3 regions of the Streptomyces sp. NPDC048172 genome follow, and region 3 is predicted to be linked to each of the others. Evidence: riboswitches for the same ligand, from Rfam matches in the RefSeq annotation. Region 3 holds a riboswitch; each other region holds the start of a gene.

Region 1 (2,256 bases), on a different contig from region 3:
TAGCGGAGCAGGACGCCCGCGTGCACCGTCATGTAGTCGACGCCCTGCTCGCACTGCTCGATGACCGTGTCCTTGTAGACGTCCCAGGACAGCTCCTCGGCGCGGCCGTCGACCTTCTCCAGGGCCTGGTAGAGGGGGACGGTGCCGATGGGGACGGGGGAGTTGCGCAGCACCCACTCGCGGGTGGTGTGGATGTTGCGGCCGGTCGAGAGGTCCATGACGGTGTCGGCGCCCCACCGGGTCGCCCACGTCATCTTCTCGACCTCCTCCTCGATGGAGGAGGTGACGGCGGAGTTGCCGATGTTGGCGTTGACCTTCACCAGGAAGTTCTTGCCGATGATCATCGGCTCGGTCTCCGGGTGGTTCACGTTGGCGGGGAGGACGGCCCGGCCCGCCAGGATCTCGTCCCGGACGAACTCGGGTGCGAGGTTCTCCCGTACGGCCACGTACTCCATCTCCGGCGTGATCTCGCCCCGCTTCGCGTACGCGAGCTGCGTGACGGCGCCGCCCTCGCGGGCCCTGCGGGGCTGGCGCGGGCGGCCGGGGAAGACGGCGTCCAGGTTGCGGAGGCCGCCGCGTGGCGCGGTGTGCTTGACGCCGTCGTCCTCGGGGCGCAGCTCGCGGCCCGCGTACTCCTCGGTGTCTCCCCTCTGGATGATCCAGTTCTCGCGCAGCGGCGCGAGGCCGCGGCGCACGTCGGTGGTGATGTTGGGGTCGGTGTACGGCCCGGACGTGTCGTAGAGCGTCACGTCGGCGCCGTTGGTGAGGTGCACTCGCCGGACGGGTACCCGGATGTCCGGGCGGTTCCCCTCCACGTATCCCTTGTGCGAGCCGATGGCGGTCTCCGCAGGCGTGCGTGCATCCTGCATGGTCATGTAGACCCACTCCCTACGCCGGCATTACCCGGTAACAGGTTCGGCGGTCGACGCAGCCGTTTCCGTAGGTCCCGCCACGGAGGTCAGCGCCCTCTCAGCCCCGTGCTCGGAGCTCCCGCGATGTGCAAAGGCGTCTCTACGCTAGCGGCACACCGCGCATACTGAACAGCCCGCCCGGACGTTCTTGCGATGATCTGTCGGTGAGCCATTCCCCGCCGCCCCCGCCGCCCCAGTCGCCGCAGCCGCATCAGCAGCCGCATCAGCCGCCGCCTCCGCCGCCCCCGCCGCACCTTCCCAGTCAGCCGCACGGCCACGGGCACAGCCACGCGCACGCCCACGGCCCGCCCGCGCCCGTCTCGCGGCATCTGCGCAAGGTCATCGCCGCGGTGCTCGTGCCGTTCGCCGTCGCGGTCCTCGCCGGGCTCGTCGTGCTCTGGCCGGGCGGCACGCCCGGGCACGAGCACGACCACTCCGGCGTCGGCTTCGACCGGCCCACCTTCCAGGCGAAGGTCGTCAAGCTGGCCGAGGTCGACTGCCGGGACGTCAACGCCCAGCAGCCGCCCCCGCAGCAGGGCCAGGGCGGGCAGGGAGGCCAGGGACAGGGGAGCGGGCCGGGCGGCGAGGGGAAGTCGTCGGGCTCCTGCCAGAAGGCCACGGTCGAGATCTCCGAGGGCAAGGACAAGGGCCACCGCTACACGGAGGTCGTCACGCCGGACGCCACACGGAAGTTCGACGTGGGGCAGAAGGTGGTCGTGGCCTACGCCGAGAAGGCGCCCCGCAATCTCCAGTACACCGTCGTGGACACCAACCGTGACGTGCCGATGGTCCTGCTCGCGGGCCTCTTCGCGCTCTTCGTGGTGCTGGTGGGGCGGCTGCGCGGAGTGCTGGCGCTGGTGGGCCTGGCGGTGAGCTTCGCGGTGCTCACGCTCTTCATCCTGCCCGCGATACTCCAGGGCTCGAACCCCCTGGTGGTGGCCGTCGTCGGGGGCAGCGCGATCATGCTGGCGTCGCTCTACCTGTGCCACGGGCTCTCGGCCCGTACGTCGGTGGCGGTGCTCGGCACACTGATCTCGCTGCTGCTGATCGGGCTGCTGGGCTCGCTCTTCATCGGCTGGGCCCGGCTCACGGGGAACACGGACGACCAGACGGGCCTGGTGCACGGCCTGTACCCGAACATCGAGATCCAGGGCCTGCTGCTGGCGGGGGTGCTGATCGGCTCGCTCGGCGTGCTCGACGACGTGACGGTCACGCAGACGTCCGCCGTCTGGGAGCTGAAGGAGGCGGACCCGGGTGCGAGTTGGCGGAAAATCTACCGTTCGGCGATGCGCATCGGGCGCGACCACATCGCGTCGGTGGTCAACACCCTGGTCCTCGCGTACGC
Region 2 (2,256 bases), on a different contig from region 3:
GGCCATCAGTCCCAGCCGCGTCCAGGTGCCGCGGACGTCCCGCCGGGGCCGGGGCCGGGACGGAGCGGCTACTTCACGACGAGCGAGGTCCATGTCTTGATCCACTGCTCACGGTTCTTGGCGATCCGGTCCGGGGCCATGGTGGCCGGGTCGTCGATCTTCTCGCCGTACTCGGTGAACAGCTCCGGCAGCGCCGCGTCCTTCCGGACGGGGTTGACGAACATCTGGAGCGGCATGTCCTCCTGGAACTCCTTGCTGACCAGGAAGTCCAGCAGTGCCTTGCCGCCCTTGGTGTTCTTCGCGCCGTTCAGCAGCCCGGCGAACTCGGTCTGCCGGAAGCAGGTGTCCTTGGCGATGCCGGTCGGCGCCTGCTTCGGCTGCGGCTTCTTGCCGAGGACCTCGACGGGCGGGCTGGAGGCGTAGGAGACGACGAGGGGGCGGTCGCCCTTGCCCTTGCCGCCGCGGGAGCCGCTGAAGCGGTCGTTGTACGCCTGTTCCCAGCTGTCGACGACCTCGACACCGTTGGCGCGGAGCTTCTTCCAGTAGCCCTGCCAGTCCTTGTCGCCGTACTTGGCGGCGGTGGCGAGGAGGAAGCCGAGGCCCGGCGAGGAACTGGCGACGTTCTCGGTGACCAGGAGGTTCTTGTACTTGGGCTTGACCAGGTCGTCGAGGGTGCGCGGCGGCGCGAGCTTCTTGCGCTCGAACCAGGCGCGGTCGTAGTTGACGCAGATGTCGCCCGTGTCGACGGGGGTGACCCGGTGCTTGCCCGCGTCGAGCTGGTGCTCCTCGGGCACCTTGCCGAGTCCCTTGGCCTCGTACGGCGCGAAGACGCCCTTGTCGAGGGGGCGGGAGAGCAGGGTGTTGTCGACGCCGAACAGGACGTCGCCCTGCGGATGGTCCTTGTTGAGGACGGCCTGGCTGACGGCCGACCCGGCGTCGCCGCCGCGCAGGACCTTCACCTTGTAGCCGGTCTTCTCCGTGAAGTCCTTGAGGACCTTCTTGGAGGCGGCGAAGGAGTCGTGGGTGACGAGCGTGACGGTCTTGGAGTCGTCTCCGCTGCCCGAGCCGCCGCAGCCGGTGGCGACGAGGGCGAGAGCGAGGACGGCGGTGGTGGCGGCAGCGGCGCGCCGCGCGTGCTTCTTCATCGTGTGCATCGACTTCCTACCCGGCATGACCCGGGCGAGGTTCGAGGGTCTGCGGCGCCGCACGCGATGCTCTGTCCCGCGCACGGACGGCCGCACTCTCAGCGCTGTGAGCGCTCCCCTGTCGGCTGTGAGGTTGTCAGGCCACCATGACGTGACCCTGTTCGAACGATATCAGTCAGGCATCAGCCGGGATCAGCCAGGATCAGCGCTCGGTCGCCGCGAGCTGGCCGCACGCGCCGTCGATCTCCTGCCCCCGGGTGTCCCGCACGGTCACGGGCACACCGTGCGATTCCAGCGTCCGTACGAACTCCGCCTCGTCCTCCGGGCGGGACGCGGTCCACTTCGAACCGGGCGTCGGGTTGAGCGGGATCAGGTTCACATGGACCCGCTTGCCCTTCAACAGCCGGCCCAGCAGGTCGGCCCGCCACGCCTGGTCGTTGATGTCGCGGATCAGCGCGTACTCGATGGAGACGCGGCGGCCCGACTTGGCCGCGTACTCCCACGCGGCGTCCAGGACCTCGCTCACCTTCCACCGGGTGTTGACCGGTACGAGGGTGTCGCGCAGCTCGTCGTCGGGGGCGTGCAGGGAGACCGCGAGGCGGCACTTGAAGCCTTCGTCGGCGAAGCGCAGCATCGCCGGGACGAGACCCACCGTCGAGACGGTGATGCCCCGCTGGGAGATGCCCAGCCCGTCGGGCTCGGGGTCGGTCAGCCGCCGGATGGCGCCGACGACCCGCTTGTAGTTGGCGAGGGGCTCGCCCATGCCCATGAAGACGATGTTCGAGATCCGCGCGGAGCCGCCGGGGACCTCCCCGTCGCGCAGGGCGCGCATGCCGTCGACGATCTGGTGCACGATCTCGGCCGTCGACAGGTTCCTGTCGAGGCCCGCCTGCCCGGTGGCGCAGAACGGGCAGTTCATCCCGCAGCCCGCCTGCGAGCTGATGCACATCGTCGCCCGGTCCGGATACCGCATCAGCACGGACTCGACGAGCGTCCCGTCGTGCAGCTTCCACAGCGTCTTACGGGTCGTGTCGTTGTCGCACGTGATGTGCCGCACCACGGTCATCAGCTCGGGCAGCAGCTCCGCCGCGAGCTTCTCCCGGGCCGCCGC
Region 3 (2,256 bases):
CGGGGGTGGCGGGGCGGAGTCCGGCGAGGGTCTCGGCGAGGGGGAGTTCGGTGATGCCGGGGACCAGCTCGTGGGCGTCGCGCAGCAGTTCGTAGACGCCGCCCGCCGTGACCGTGGTGTCCCAGCCCAACTCCTCGCTGGTGGCGCCGACGACCAGTTCGCCGCTGGCGCGCGGGACGAGATAGAGGTGGCCGCCGCGGACGACCGCGCGCACGGTGCGCGAGAGGAACGGGCCGAACCGGGACGGCGGCATCCATAGCCGCAGCACCTGCCCCTTCACCGGGCGGACCGGCGGCAGCACGTCCGGCGGGACGCCGTCCAGACGGCCGCTGTACGAGCCGAGGGCCAGCACCGTCTGCCCGGCGTCGAGCACCGTGCCGTCGTCCAGGTCGGCGCCCGTAGCGCGGCCGTTCGCGGTGCGCAGCCGTACGGCCGAGGCGCGGTGGAACGTCACGCCCGCGCGCTCGCAGGCCACCAGCAGCGCGGCGGCGAGGCGGCGCGGATCGACCTGGTGGTCGCCGTCGACGCGCAGCCCGCCCCGTACCGAGGGGGCGAGCATCGGTTCGAGACGGCGGCACTCGCGGCCGGTCAGCCACTCCGACTCCAGGCCGCAGCGGAGCTGGAGCGCGTGGAGTTCGCGCAGATGGGCGCGGTCGTCGGCGTCGAGCGCCACGGCGAGGGTGCCGCAGGCGCGGTAGCCGGTCTCCTGGCCGCTCGCCTCCTCCAGCTCCGCGACGAAGTCCGGATAGCGGCGTGCCGAGGCGAGGTTGAGGGCGAGCAGCGTCTCCTCGCCGTAGTGCAGCTCGGTGACGGCGGCGAGCATCCCGGCGGCCACCTGGGCCGCGCCGCCGCCCGGCGCCGGGTCGACGACGGCGACGCGCAGCCCGCGCCGCGCGGCCCGCCAGGCCGTGACCAGGCCGATGAGCCCGCCGCCGAGCACGGCGACGTCGGGGGAGGAGGAGGGGGAGGGGGAGGGGGAGTGGGGTGTGACGCGCATGGGAAGAACGCAGCTCCCTTCGCCGGTATGACCCGGATCAGGTTCGGACGGTCGGAGGCCGCCCAGCCTCCCTCTCAGCCCGGTACGTCCGGGCTCCCGCGTATGTCCGCCCCAGCGTACTGCGGCGCCTCCGGCGCGGGGAGTCCGGCTTAGAGTGATCGTGTGAGCGACAGTCAGAAGCAGCAGAGAGTCGTGATCGTCGGGGCCGGGATGGCGGGGGTGCAGACCGCCGTGCAGCTCCGCGAGCAGGGGTGGCCGGGGCCGGTCCGGCTGATCGGCGCCGAGCCGCACGCGCCGTACGACCGTCCGCCGCTGTCCAAGGCGGTGCTGCTCGGCAAGGGCGAGGCGGCCGAGCACCCGGTCTTCGACATCGACTTCGCCGCGCTCGGCATCGAGCTGGAGCTGGGCCGCACCGTCACCGGGCTCCGCCCCGGCGAGCAGCTGCTGGACACCGAGGCGGGGCCGGTGCGTTACGACCGGCTGGTGGTCGCCACGGGGGCCGAGCCCGTCGCGCTGCCCGGCAGCGAGGGCGTTCCCGGCGTGCATCTGCTGCGCACCCTCGACGACGCGGCGCGGCTGCGGCCCGTGCTCGCCGCGGGCGGCGACGTGGTGGTCGTCGGCGCGGGCTGGATCGGCGCGGAGTTCGCGACCGCGGCCCGGGAGCGCGGCTGCCGGGTCACCGTCGTGGAGGCGGCGCCGCGCCCGCTGCCCGGTGCGCTGCCCGCCGAGGTCTCCGAGCCGATGCGCGCCTGGTACGAGGAGGCGGGGGCCGAGCTGCGTACGGGCGTCGCCGTGGCCTCCGTCGAGCGGGGCGCCGTCGTCCTCGCGGACGGCACCCGGCTGCCCGCCGACGCCGTGGTCGTCGGCATCGGGGCCCGGCCCGCGACCGGCTGGCTGGAGGGCTCGGGGATCGAGCTGGGCGCGCACCGCGAGGTGCTGGCCGACGCGGGCCTGCGCGCCTCCGCCGAGCACGTCCACGCGGTCGGGGACTGCGCCTCCTTCCCCTCAGCGCGCTACGGCGAGCGGCTGCTGATCCACCACTGGGACAACGCGCTCCAGGGCCCCCGTACGGTCGCGGCGAACCTGGTCGCCGAGGGCCACGCGGACAGCGCGGCCGAGCGCGTGCTCTACGACCCGGTGCCCTACTTCTGGTCGGAGCAGTTCGGCCGTTTCGTGCAGTACGTGGGACACCACCGGGACGGCGACGCACTCGTGTGGCGGGGCGATCCTGCGGGCGCCGCGTGGTCCGTGTGCTGGCT

What was found. A riboswitch is a leader RNA that binds a small molecule or an ion and turns the genes downstream of it on or off. The one in region 3 is predicted to bind thiamine pyrophosphate.
Region 1: it holds a riboswitch for thiamine pyrophosphate, as region 3 does, so the genes downstream of both, thiC (phosphomethylpyrimidine synthase ThiC) here and thiO (glycine oxidase ThiO) in region 3, are expected to answer to the same signal.
Region 2: it holds a riboswitch for thiamine pyrophosphate, as region 3 does, so the genes downstream of both, ACGF3A_RS08030 (thiamine ABC transporter substrate binding subunit) here and thiO (glycine oxidase ThiO) in region 3, are expected to answer to the same signal.

The regions. Positions count from the first base shown of each region.
Region 1 covers NZ_JBIDAT010000002.1:446,963-449,218, forward strand. Annotated here, with positions in the region: gene thiC (phosphomethylpyrimidine synthase ThiC) at 1-875, opposite strand, end outside; TPP riboswitch at 869-1,004, opposite strand; gene ACGF3A_RS10595 (YibE/F family protein) at 1,076-2,256, shown strand, end outside.
Region 2 covers NZ_JBIDAT010000001.1:1,735,932-1,738,187, reverse strand. Annotated here, with positions in the region: gene ACGF3A_RS08035 (ABC transporter permease) at 1-93, opposite strand, end outside; gene ACGF3A_RS08030 (thiamine ABC transporter substrate binding subunit) at 69-1,145, opposite strand; TPP riboswitch at 1,142-1,275, opposite strand; gene rlmN (23S rRNA (adenine(2503)-C(2))-methyltransferase RlmN) at 1,348-2,256, opposite strand, start outside.
Region 3 covers NZ_JBIDAT010000004.1:488,960-491,215, reverse strand. Annotated here, with positions in the region: gene thiO (glycine oxidase ThiO) at 1-997, opposite strand, end outside; TPP riboswitch at 994-1,107, opposite strand; gene ACGF3A_RS19970 (NAD(P)/FAD-dependent oxidoreductase) at 1,160-2,256, shown strand, end outside.